DNA from 4 places in the Paenibacillus sp. JL3B1040 genome. Region 3 is predicted to be linked to each of the others. Evidence: predicted binding sites of a transcription regulator. Region 3 holds the regulator's gene; each other region holds the start of a gene.
What was found. The regulator Rex, encoded in region 3, represses fermentation and respiration genes when NADH is low (regulators of the CRP and FNR family bind a similar motif). The targets are predictions, from matches to a motif close to TTGTGAAATATTTCACAA.

Region 1 (3,211 bases), 160 kb from region 3:
GCAAAATAGCCGGCAAGCTACGTATCGTTCCTCCGGCGGCCAACGGATCGTCGTGCTGAACGACGGCGACATCTACCGCAAACAGGTGAGGATTGACCAGCAAAATTACGCGGTAAACGTGCTTGAAGCAACGCCGGTTCCCCGTTATGAGGTGATTTATCCGTCCGGGGAGCGTTTCAATGTGGACAGCTATGGAGAAATGTTAGTGGGAACAAGCGATCAAGGCGAGACGATCCCTGAAATATCATGGAGTATTAATGGCGTTCCTCAGCCTTTTGACGATAAAGTAGGCTTGTACAGCCCCGGCATGATCGTCAGGGCGGCTTTTCCCGAGTATCACGCCAAGCAGGGGAGTTTGCTCCTCTATTATAGTTCTTTTATCCTCATGATCTTCGGATGGTGCCTGTTCCGTTACGAGAAGCTGCAGAACGTATTGTTTCATCTCTCTTTGCGGGGAATTTGGGTACGTGAAGCGGAGCCAAGCGGTTTCTATTATTTCTCATGCAAAATAAGCGGCGTTGCGATCCTCGGTTTTGGAGTTTATGTATTCGTAAAGTCCTTCTTGGTGTAAAACAAGGCCAACCTTATTCGGCTGGCCTTCATTAAGCTAGTTTCGGTTTATTTCACTTCCGTTGCGCCCGTAACTTTACCGTCGATTTTCGCGCTGGCTTGCACTTCCGCGTTCGCAAAGTACAAGTTACCGTCGATCGTAGCCGTTTTGTCCAGGTTGAACCCGTTGGCTTCGACATAGACGTCGCCTTTCACGGTGCCGCCTTGAATTCTCAGGTTTTCGCTTTGTACCGTCAGTTTAGGAACGGTCAAAGTAAACGAAGCGGTGATGTTGTGATCTTCGTCCTGGGTATACAAAGCGATTTTGCGATAGATGTCTTTCGAAGCGTCGTTCTTGTCATGGAATTCGCCGGCTACCACTACGTCCTTGTCAACCGTCAAGTCGTTCAGGATCGCGATGATCCAAGTGCCCTTCTCGCCGACCGCGTTCACGAACGCGTCCGCTTGGTTTACGAGCGATGCCGTTGCCGTAACGTCCGCTTGTTCAGCGGGCTTATTAGTGTTTGCCGCCGAATTGTCGCTGTTCGAACCGCAACCCGCCAGCAGCGCCGCCGCAATCCCCGCTACGACCAAACCTTTGACCATTTTCATTTGATTTCCCTCCTGTTTTTATCTTCAGTTTGAATTATAAAAAAAAGTGGAATTGCATAATGTGATTTATTTCACTATTAATGTGCGATTTTTCACATTCCGTGTCACAGCTTGTTCACTATTGAAATTCCCCCCTAAAGTTTGTTCATGCCAAATAAACAGCTCCCGGCTACGGAGATTTCCGTCCGGGAGCTGCGTCGACTCATCGTCGTTTGATTAGCGATAAAAGTTCATTTCGGCAATCGACCACCACCACTCGGGTGTTGCGGAGGTTTGCACGATTTTCACGTACCGGGCGCTTTGCTGAGGGAATGTCGTCACGATATGCTTGCTCGTACCGGACTCCTCCGCAACCGTCCTCCAGTTCTCGCCGTCCTCGGAGACGAGGACCTGGAAGCTGCGGGCATAATCGTTGGCACTGTCGCCCGAGTCCATGCTCAACCGGCTGAAGTACCGCTCGCGGCCCAAATCGATCTGAATCCACTGGCCGGGGGTTTGTCCCTCCCCGGACGTCCAGCGACTGCCTAGATCGGCGTCCAACAGGGCCGAGACGTTGTCGTAAGTCGAAGCCGTCACCGTCCAGCCCGTGCGGTCCAGTTCATTCGGGAACCCCTCGTCCCCGTCCTTTGGTTCCGGCACCCAAGGCGTTGGATCCGCCGTATATACCTTCACTTCATGAATCGACCACCAGTGGGAATCCGTGCCCGTCTGTACGACTTTTAGGAAGCGTGCCGTCTGCAGCGGGAAGGCTGCCGTCACCATCGGACCATTGCCGGTCCCCGAAGCGACGGGACTTCCCCAGGTCTCGCCGTCCAGGGAGGTATACACCTCATAGCCGTGCGCATAGTCCTCGGGGCTTTGTGTGCTGTCCATCACGATCTGATCGACCGGTTGCGCGGCGCCCAAATCGAGCTGGAACCATTCGCCGCCGGTTTGCTCGCGGCCGCTCGTCCAGCGGGTGCCCTCGGCGCCGTCCAGCATGGCCTCCATGCCGTCGCCGGAGGAAGCCGTGACGGCCCAACCGTCGGGCGTCAGTTCTTTTTGCTTGCCGATGCCGTAATTATTTACGTATAGCTCGGCGATCGACCACCAACGGTTGGCTTCGCCGGTTTGCATCAGCTTCAGGTAACGGGCGGTTTGCGTCGGGAAAGTGATCGACAAGCGCCCCGGCTGTCCTATACCGCCGATAACCGGATCCCCCCAGTTCTCTCCGTCGTTAGAAACATATAACCGATACGAGCGAGGGTAATCCTCCCCGGCGTTGCCGGGGTCAAGCACGACAGAATCAAAGCGATGCACCGCACCCAAATCCACCTCCACCCATTGGCCGCTTGTCTGCTCGCGGCCGTTCGTCCAGAGCGTGTCGCGATCGCCGTCCAGCATATTTGCGGTTACATCCTGCCCCTGTGCGGAGGAGGCGGTCACGACCCAACCGGTTCGATCCTCAAGCGAACCGGTTGCAGGCGGCGGCGTTACCGGCGCCTGAGCGCCGAATTCGGCCAGCTTGAGCTCGGAAATCGACCACCAGCTGTCCGCCGATACCGTCAGCACAATCTTTACGTAGCGGGCTTGCTGCTTATTTAGGGACACCGCCAAGCTGGGCGATGTTCCGTTGCCGGCGGCTACCGGTTCATTCCATTTCTCACCGTCAGCCGAGACGTAAACCTCGTAACCATGCGCATAATCTCCCCAATTCGTGCCGGAGTTCATGAACAAGGTATCAAACGTTTTCTCCGAGCCCAGGTCGATTTGCAGCCAATCGCCGGGGGCTTGCAAACGTCCCGTAGACCAGCGGGTGGACAAATCGCCGTCCACAAGGCGCTCGACGCCTTCCGAGCTGGAAGAAGCACTTAGGGTCCATCCGCTGCGATCCAGATATTTCACGCCATGCGACGGATCCGGTCCTTCCAACACCGTCTCCTCCAGCGGGTTTACTTTCACTTGGGCTTTGGCATACACCGTCGCCGATCCCAGTGGCCCGTTCGCGCCGAAGAAATGCACGGTCTTGGCACTGTCCGACGGATTCCAGATTTGCGCCGTGTAGACGCCG
Region 2 (3,211 bases), 1.5 Mb from region 3:
CCCTGCTCCAAGGCCAGCGAGTGGGCATTGTCGCGGTTTCCGATAATCAGCAGGCTGCCGGCGTCGATGTACCTTGCCATGGCATCGATTTTCATCGCGCCGATCACGTATTTGTTCAGCGTTTTATCCAATCCTTCCGCGCCGCCAAGCACATGCCCCTCCACGATATCGACCACGTCGCCAAAGGTTAGCTGGTCGGAGATGTTCCTCGGCTTCTTCTCCACGCGAACCGTGCCGATCCGCTCCTTCGTTATGACGATCCCGAGGTTCTCCGCTTCCTTCACGGCCCGGTAGGCCGTGCCTTCGCTAACGCCCAGCGCTTTGGCCAGCTTGCGCACGGATATTTTCGTCCCGATCTTCAGTCCCTCGATATGCTGGAGCAGCTGTTCGTGTTTTGTGACGCTTTCTTCCGGTCCCTCCAACTGTTATACCCCCTTGCCCGAATCTGTACTATTCTGTATCCATTATACACCTTCACGCGTAGGTCATCCAGACGACGGCCAGGACGATAACAGAATAGACAATTTCCAGCATGCCGGACTGCTTCACCGTGATTTTCGTCCGCGGAAACCAGACGGCTCGGGCCAGCAGGACAAGCGCAGCCAGTTGCAATGCCGGAGACAGAAAGCATAACGCGAGAAACGCCAGCAGCAGATGGTAAACGACGGAGTAGACGTAGAAACGCTTATTGTTCCGTTCGCGAATGATCGTTTTAACGTAATAAGCCGTGCCGATGAAATACCCCGTACTGATCAGGAACAATTCCGTCGCTAAGCGTAGATCGGTACCTCCTCCCAGATGATAGGAGATAAACACCATCAGGCTGAATTGCACGATCGCCGCAATGTCATTCAGCAAGGCGCGTTCGCGTTTTCGCTTGGCGTAGAGGGCATTCACCGCAAATAAGGGGACGAACAGGAGCGACATCGCAAGAACTGCGGGACGGAGCAGGACCAGAAGGAGCGCCGCCGGGACCAGCAGCGCCCCATAGAATAGCAACGGCTTGCGGTAGCGGGCGGCTTTGGCTTTTCCCGTCCGAATCCATTGCAGCAAAGGGAACATAAACAAATAGATCAGAAGCCAGCAAACAAACAGCAATCCGTGGATCGCCCCGGGGGAAGAGGCGAGCATACCGAACAGAAACGGGACGACAAGCATGGCCCAGGCCCCGTGCTGGTTGGGAATGAAATCTCGGATACGCACGTGATCGGTTCCTCCTTCAGCTTCAAGTTAAGCTTAAATTACGGACATTATAATCAGCCGGCAAGGTCGCCCCAGTGACAGGAATCACTGGAAACATGACGGCTTCCGGACAAATCCGCGGAGAACTTTTCGCCGCCGCGCAACTTGTGACTGATATCACAATCCCTATCCGTTCCGTTGATATAATGAGGTCGAATCGTTAAATTTTTAACTTTAGGAGGACTTCCCATGAGTCAATTCAAAGCTACCGTCAACGCCACCGAGTACCCGCCGCAGCTCAAGCATAAGACGATTTTTGCCGCGTTTAATTCCTTGGAGCCGGGGGAAGCGATGCTGCTCGTCAACGACCACGACCCGGTGCCGCTCCGCTTTCAGTTCGAAGCGATGCATCCCGGCGGTTTTACTTGGGAGTACATTGAGCAAGGGCCGGAGACGTTCCGGGTGAAAATCGGCAAAAACTAAAGCAGGGGGAATGCCCTATGGCTAAGATTACGGTTATCGACGACAAGACGATCAAAATCGCCGTGGAGCTGGAAGATGCCTTGCGCATGATTGAAGAAGCGGAGAGCAACCTCGAACGCTACGCGGGCGAGATCCTTACGATCGCCGAGAAAATGCCGGAATTTCAATATACGTATTTCTGTTTCTATGCCTACGATACCTCCACCCTGTTCGAAAAAATGCTGGGGATCGATCCGAAGCAGTATTTGTCCTTCTCCCTGGATGCGCCGGACTCGTTCTTCTATACGTTATATGGCGGCATGAAGGGACTTAGCGCTGCGGCGCGATTATGCCAAGCCTTCACGGCCGAACGGACCGATGTGGAGGTGAAGGCATAATGTCAAGCCGCATCGTTGAACTCGACGTTCGTCCGCTGCTTCGCCAAGGCGAAGAACCGTTCAGTGCGATTATGGACACGGTCGGGAAGCTGGAAGCGGGCGACAGCTTCGTTCTGCACGCCACCATGAAACCCGTTCCGCTTCTGAAGGTGTTGGAGACCAAGGGCTACAGCCATGTTTGCGAACAACTGGCAGAGGATCATTGGAAAGTGACGTTTGAACCGATCCGATAATGGGGATGATGCTGAAAAGGAGGCCGTTCGGCCTCCTTTTTTGCGTTGTGATGGACGATGCGCTATTTCTCTTTCCCCGAATACCCCGGGGGAAGATAGGAGCAATACGGATCGCTTTCCAAATAATCGCCCGTGACCGCGTAGGCCCTGGCTCTGGAGCCGCCGCACAGCTCCTTGAATTCGCAAGCGCCGCACTTGCCTTTAAGCAGCGATTTGTCTCTTAGCTCCCGCAGGATCGGCGAATTCCGGTAGATGTCCGTAAGCGAGGATTCCCGGACATTCCCGCAGCTGACCGGCAGGAAGCCGCTGGGGTAAACGTCGCCGACATGGCTGATGAACACGAAGCCGTCCCCGTCGTTTACCCCTTTGGGGGAACGGCCGAGCACGTCCCTGCGTTTTGGGGCTGCCGCGGCGCCCCCCGCGGAATCCGCGTTCAGCTTCTGCTGCTGCATCAACACGCGGCGGTAATGAGGCGCTTCTGTCGCTTTGATGCCGTAAGGCATCTCCCGCTGCATCTGAGCCAGCCAAACCATCACCTGTTCATGCTCTTCCGGGGAGATCATGTCCTTCACCATGCCCCGCCCCGTCGGCACAAGGAAAAACACGCTCCACAGTACGGCGCCCATCCCTTTGACCGTTTCCGCGATGCGCGGCAGGTCGCTCAGGTTATAGCGGGAGACGGTAGTGTTGATCTGAATCGGGATTTCCAGCTGCTGCAAATATTCGATCCCTCTCATCGTCATCCCGAAAGAACCCGGTGTGCCGCGGAAATGGTCATGGATCTCCGCCGTCGAGCCGTCGAGGCTGAATGCCCAACGGGATAGGCCGACCTCCTTCGCTTTGCTTACGGCGGACAAGGTAACCCTCGGCGTGGCGCTTGGGGTCATGGATACCGGCAGGCCTTTTTCATGGATCGCATACCGGGCCAGATCAAAC
Region 3 (3,211 bases):
CATCACGAACCACTCGAAATTGTTTACGGACATCCAAGCCGGTCACCAACTGCTGCCGGGCTACGAGCGCCTGGTCATCGATGAGGCGCATCATTTGGAGGATGTGGCCGGCAAGCATCTTGGCATTCATATGAAATATTTTACGGTCGTCCATACGCTGACCCGGTTGTTCAAAGACAGCAAGACGGGGCAACTGGCGAATCTTCGGAGCTCGCTTGAGGCGTCAGCGGCGGAGAAAGCTTCGGAATGGTGCTCGGTGATCGACGGCATTTATCCGACGCTGGTGGATGTGAAGGAAAGCTGGGACAAGCTCAGCGAGTTGCTGTTCAGTTTGATGCCGGACCGCAGCGACGCGGCGCCCGGCGATCCCGGTCAATTCGTGTACCGGCTATTACCGGCCCGTAAGCCGAAGGAATGGGAGGTGCTCGCCGCGCTTGAGAACCAGATTTATGTGGGGCTTGGCGATGTGCTGCGCAAAGGGGAGCGTCTCTTGTCCGACATTCGGGAGGAGCAGGACGATTATGCAGCGGAGAGCTTGCTTACCGACATCAGTGGTCTGTTCAAAGATTTGGCGGGAGAACGGGAAGCTTTGCGTTTCTTCATGAAGCTGGACAACCAAGACACGGTCTACTGGATGGAAGCCAACGGGAACTACCGCAGCCGTTCGCTGCAAATGTACGCGGTGCCGATCGACGTCAGCGCCCAGTTGAAGGAATTTTTCTTCGACCGGAAAAAAAGCGTCGTCATGACGTCCGCGACTTTGTCGGTCGATAAGTCGTTCCAATATATGATCGAGCAGTTGGGCTTGACCGAGGCGGCGGAAGAGGACCGGCTGATCACGGCGATGTTGCCGTCCCCGTTCAATTACCGGGATCAGGCGCTGCTGGTCATTCCGCGCGATTTTCCGAGCGTGAAGGGCAGCGTGGGGGACGACCATTTCATCCTGACACTGGTGCAGTCGCTGGCCGATGCTGCCGTGGCGACGCAAGGACGGATGCTGGTGTTGTTTACGTCCTACCGGATGCTGAGACAGGTATACGATCCGCTGAAAGAGCTGCTTTCGGCAGAGGGAATCACCGTCATCGGTCAAGGGATGGACAGCGGCAGCCGCACCAAGCTGACCCGGCGCTTCCAGGGCCAAAACGCATCGGTGCTGCTGGGGACGAGCAGCTTCTGGGAAGGGGTGGACATCCCGGGCGAGGCATTGACGAGTCTGGCGATCGTGCGCCTGCCTTTTCAGCCGCCAAACCATCCGCTGGTGGAAGCCAAAAGCGAACGGCTGCAGCGGGAGAAAAAAAATCCGTTCATGAAGTTGTCCGTCCCGCAAGCGGTTATCCGTTTCAAGCAGGGCTTCGGACGGCTCGTTCGCTCGTCGCAGGATCGGGGCATCGTAATCGTGTATGATACCCGCATCCTGGAATCCTATTACGGGAAATACTTCTTGTATTCATTGCCGGGTCCGAAGATGGAGCATATGCCGATGAGCCAGATGGTGCCACGCATCTCGGAATGGTTGAATCCCGATGAATAAACCGTTTCATATCTTGGTTTGAAGAATAGGGGGAACGAAGTATGAAGTCAGAGAAAATTTCGGACGCCGTCGTCCGCAGGCTGCCGGTTTACCTGCGCTTTTTGAACGAACTGAGCCGCCGCGAGGTCCCGACGGTATCATCGCAGGAGCTGGGGCAAAAACTCGATCTGAATCCGGCGCAAATCCGCAAGGACTTGGCTTATTTCGGCGATTTCGGCCGAAAGGGCATCGGTTACGACGTCGCTTATTTGATTGAAAAAATTCAGCAAATTCTCAACCTGGACCAGCAGATCAACGTGGCGCTCGTCGGTGCCGGTAACCTGGGCCAAGCCTTGTCGAATTATAACGCGTATCTGAAGGATAATATGAAAATCGTCGCGGTGTTCGACGCCTCGCCGGCGAAGATCGGCACCCAGATCAACAACATTACGATCCAGCCGATCGAGGAACTGGTGGATACGGTCAGAAAGAACAACATTCGCATCGGCATCATTACCGTGCCGGATACGGAAGCCCAGCGCGTAGCGGACGAATTGGTTGCCGCCGGCATTGGCGCGATTCTGAACTTCGCACCTACGATTCTGAAAGTTCCGCCGGAAGTGCGGATCCATGCCGCCGATTTCACCACAGACCTGCTCAGTTTGGCGTATTATCTGGAGAACGGAAAGGAACAAGCATCGTATGAGTCGTAAATGGTTGATCAAGAACGGAACGTTTGCCGTACTGGAAACGAATCGTCCCGTGATTCACGGATATATGCTCGTTGAGGGCGACACCATCACCTATATCGGCGAAGCGCGCCCGGAAGGTGTGGAAGGCGCCGAAACATTTGATGGCAAAGGGATGTTGTTCCTCCCTGGACTGATCAACACCCATGGACATGCAGCCATGTCGCTGCTTCGCGGCTACGGGGATGACATGGTGCTGCAGACCTGGCTGCAGGAAAAAATGTGGCCGATGGAAGCCAAGTTTACCGCCGCTGATATCTATGCCGGTACGGCATTGTCTGTCCTGGAAATGCTTAAGGGCGGCACGACAACGTTCCTGGATATGTACGATCATATGGACGAAGTCGCCAAGGTCGTGGAGGAATCCGGCATTCGCGCCGTGCTGATGCGCGGAGCAATCGGGTTATGCTCACCGGAGGAGCAAGAGCAGAAGCTGAAAGAAGCGATCGCGTTTGCCCGGAACTGGCACGGTAAAGCGGAAGGCCGCATCACCACGATGATGTCGCCGCATGCGCCCTACACCTGCCCGCCGGCTTTCATCGAGAAATTCGTGCAAGCCGCGCATGATCTGGACTTGCCGATGCACACGCATATGTCGGAGACGCGTGCCGAAGTGGAGCAAAACGAGAGTGATTACGGCGACCGTCCTGTGGAACATTTGCGGAAGCTGGGCATGTTCTCGCGTCCGACGCTGCTCGCCCATGCCGTGCATTTGACGGACGAGGAGATCGACGTTTTGGCGGCGCATGACGTTGCGATCTCGCATAACCCGGGCAGCAACCTGAAGCTGGCCAGCGGTGTGGCTCGCGTGCCGAAGCTGCTGCAAAAAGGCGTGATCGTCTCGCTGGGGACGGACAGCGCCGCCAGCAACAACAACCTGGACATGCTGGAGGAGATTCGCTTGGCCGCGCTGATCCATAAAGGCGTATCCGGGGATCCGACGGCGGTGCCC
Region 4 (3,211 bases), 2.9 Mb from region 3:
AGTAAGGGCCGTTCTCAAGCGATTTCAGCCCTGCCCGATGATGGAAATCAAGGTCATTCCCTGTTTTGGCGAATTCGTTGACTTTCTTCATTGTCGCTTTCAGCTCGGCAACATCAATCTTGAAGAAGTTGGCCGCGTCTTCAACCGTGTCAGCCTTGTAGAGCAAGCCTTGCTTGATCAATTGATCGTATTCGTCCTTATGGACTTCATGGGTTTTGCTGATATCGGCGATTTCCTGATTCCAGAATTGATAGGTATAGCCGCCGGTTTGGGCCAAAATGGCCTTGGAAATGACGTCGCGGCGCTCCAGCTCTTCAACGAAACGTTTCCCTTCCTGGTTGATCAGAATAGCGCCGTCGAAGCGGGAATCGGCGACAAGGGAGATTACGCCCGTTTCCGGATTGCAGATGGGGTAGGTTTGAATATTCTGCATGTTGGTCAACTTGGCGCCTATGGCTTCCGCCATGACGATCCCGTCTCCGGTTGAGCCCGGCGTATCCGTGGACATATATTTTTCATCCAATTCCGGATTGTACTTCTTGCGCATCTCCACGTTGGAACCAAACCCGCCGGTGGCAAGCACGACGCCTTTGTTCGCATGGAAGGTAATTTTGTCGCCGGATCCGGAGGTTGCAGTAACCCCTGTAACTTTCCCTTGGTCATTCGTCAGCAGCGATTCGGCCTTCATGTTGGTCTTGATCGTGATTTTGTCCGCGTCGGTCTTGGCTTTCAGCTTGGTGATCAATTCGGCGCCCGTATGACCGACCGGAATCAAAGCGCGCTTCCTGGAGTGTCCGCCGAATTGGAACAGGTTATCCGGCAGGAATTCAACTTTGATCTCGTCACGCAGCCACTCCGCGGAAGCGAGCGCGTTATCGGCCAGGATGCGCACCATTTCGGGCGAGCCAAGATGGTCCCCGCCCTTCAACGTGTCTTCATAGAACAAGTCCGCGGTATCGTCATCAATGCCAAGCGCGCGCTGAACCCAGTTATCGGGGGCGTTCATCTCCCCGCCGGAGATCAAGGTGTTGCCCCCGACAGTCGGCATTTTCTCCAAAAGAACAACGCTCGCTCCCGCCTGCTTGGCCTCAATCGCCGCACTGAATCCGGCGCCGCCCGCGCCGATCACGACAACATCGTAGGTTTGCTCAGCCTCTTCCTGGTTTTGTCCCGTGCTTGAAGCCGCCCCGGCAGCAGCCAGCGTAAGGCCGGACTTCGTGATCGCGTCCTGAATCGCCTCAAGATAGCCATTGCTGGTTACGGTCGAGCCGCTAATCGCATCGACTTCGGCGCTGTTCGCCGCTATCACAACCTCCTTAAGCTGTGTATATACAGGTTCGGCGAGCACTTCATTTTCCTTCTGCTCAACCACTTTGATATCCGTGATTTGGTTGTCCGCGAAAGTAACCTCGACCTTGATATCCCCGTGTTTTCCTTGACCGATCCCCTCCACGACCCTCGTTCCGCCAGCATCGGAGGTGACCGCATCTTTCTCTGCGCAAGCTGCCAGCATGAGCATGAGGCCGACAACCAACAGAATCGATACCAGCTGTTTGGTGTAAGTACGCATCGTCCCTTCCATTACCTCCTTCAAAAGATTCAGAATGCATCAGCCCATAAAAGGCCTGGACATGAATGGGCATTCATGTGAAAATATGCACAATGAATATTATAGAGTCGTCGGGACGTGATGTATTTGCACATTCCGGTCTTTTTTTATCTTATTCGGACGTTATGCAAAAAAAAGTTTTGGGGAGGCCTTGACCGCCGATGAATTCCATCCAAAGCAAGTCGGCGCTCTATGCGGGCGGCTGCTTTATATTATTGTTTATGGCGCTGCTCGTCGCGATTTACATGGAGATGAATCATACCGTCGTTCCTTTGAATAAAAGCTTAACCCAGCAGGTCGTCAATGCACGGAGCGATCAGATTAATTATTGGTTCAACCAGCGCATCGGCGAGATCGACATGCTCGCTTCCCTGGCTTCCGACCATGAATGGACGCGGGAAGAACTGCTTCGGGAAATTCGCAAGTTTGAAGCCAAAAAAGAGGAGGAATACGAGTCCATTCGCGTTGTTGACGACCAGGCCCGTTCGTGGTCGCTCCAGGACCGCCCCTTTTCGATCCTTGCCAGGCCGTATTACCGGAGCATGCTCGAAGCCAATGCCGATTATGTGGTGAGCGATCCGATTATTTCCAAAGCAAACGGCGCAGAGATTGTTGTCATTTTATATAAGGTCAATCCATCGGTAAACAAGGAGGTCGTCTATATTGCTGCCGCCGTTTCCATTGAGAAAGTGAAGGAGATTGCGCAGGATATTGCCCTGTACGACCGATCCGGACAGCTCATTGTCGATTCCCGGGTTCCGTCGAAGGGGAGCGCGGATGGCGCACAAACGATGCAAACTTCCGCAAAGGAAAAGCTCAGCTTGTTTGAAGCTCCGATTCAAAGTGTGCAGGGCTGGAAGCTGGTGCTTGAGGTGCCCGACTCGCAGCTGTCGCTGGCGGTCATGAAGACCCAGCGAACGGCATTGCTTGTAGGCGTTCTGGTCGGCGGCGTATTTATCGTTTTGCTTACCTTGCTTACCTCATCCATCATCCGGCCGATACGCTCCTTGGGCCTGGTGATGAAACGTGTACAGGAAGGCGATCAGAGTATTCGCGCCGAGGAGTCGCGCAAGGATGAAATCGGCGATCTGGGACGGAGCCTTAACGAAATGCTTGTTCAGTTGTATCGTGCGGAGCAGGAGAGGAAGGAGATGGAGCTCAAGCTTGTTTATGAGCGGATCAAGCCGCATTTTTTGTACAATACGCTGGACACGATTCAGTGGATGGCTCGGGATTACGGTGCGGACAATGTCGTGGAAATGGTTGAGGCGTTAAGCACTTATTTTCGGCTCGGTCTAAGTTCCGGAAGCCCCTATATTCCACTGGAGCAGGAATTTCATCATATTGAGAGCTATCTTCATATTCAATGCGTGCGCTATGAAGAGATTCTGGATTACGAGCTGCGCTATGACGCGGAGCTGCTGCGGTGCAAGGTGATCCGTTTTATGCTTCAACCGCTGGTGGAGAATGCGATTTATCATGGAATCAAGCCTTTGGGAGATCAAAAATACACGATATCGATCCTGGCCTATCATGAGGCACCGTATATCGTTATTCATGTCGTGAATAATGGAGCCCTGATTCCGGCGGAGAAGCTGGATC

Region 1: ACZF99_RS14005 (polymer-forming cytoskeletal protein) is a predicted target of Rex. The motif match lies at 1,221-1,238, and genes of this name have one in related genera.
Region 2: ACZF99_RS07685 (DUF2249 domain-containing protein) is a predicted target of Rex. The motif match lies at 1,348-1,365, and genes of this name have one in related genera.
Region 4: ACZF99_RS01460 (flavocytochrome c) is a predicted target of Rex. The motif match lies at 1,646-1,663, and genes of this name have one in related genera.

What each region holds. Positions count from the first base shown of each region.
Region 1 is NZ_CM169317.1:3,105,856-3,109,066, forward strand. It holds gene ACZF99_RS14000 (DUF6199 family natural product biosynthesis protein) at 1-571, shown strand, start outside; gene ACZF99_RS14005 (polymer-forming cytoskeletal protein) at 619-1,161, opposite strand; gene ACZF99_RS14010 (discoidin domain-containing protein) at 1,378-3,211, opposite strand, start outside.
Region 2 is NZ_CM169317.1:1,731,870-1,735,080, reverse strand. It holds gene ACZF99_RS07695 (DRTGG domain-containing protein) at 1-422, opposite strand, end outside; gene ACZF99_RS07690 (YwiC-like family protein) at 475-1,203, opposite strand; gene ACZF99_RS07685 (DUF2249 domain-containing protein) at 1,432-1,665, shown strand; gene ACZF99_RS07680 (hypothetical protein) at 1,683-2,042, shown strand; gene ACZF99_RS07675 (DUF2249 domain-containing protein) at 2,042-2,275, shown strand; gene ACZF99_RS07670 (TIGR04053 family radical SAM/SPASM domain-containing protein) at 2,338-3,211, opposite strand, start outside.
Region 3 is NZ_CM169317.1:3,263,963-3,267,173, reverse strand. It holds gene dinG (ATP-dependent DNA helicase DinG) at 1-1,531, shown strand, start outside; gene ACZF99_RS14695 (redox-sensing transcriptional repressor Rex) at 1,573-2,223, shown strand; gene ACZF99_RS14690 (amidohydrolase) at 2,213-3,211, shown strand, end outside.
Region 4 is NZ_CM169317.1:315,261-318,471, forward strand. It holds gene ACZF99_RS01460 (flavocytochrome c) at 1-1,582, opposite strand, end outside; gene ACZF99_RS01465 (histidine kinase) at 1,771-3,211, shown strand, end outside.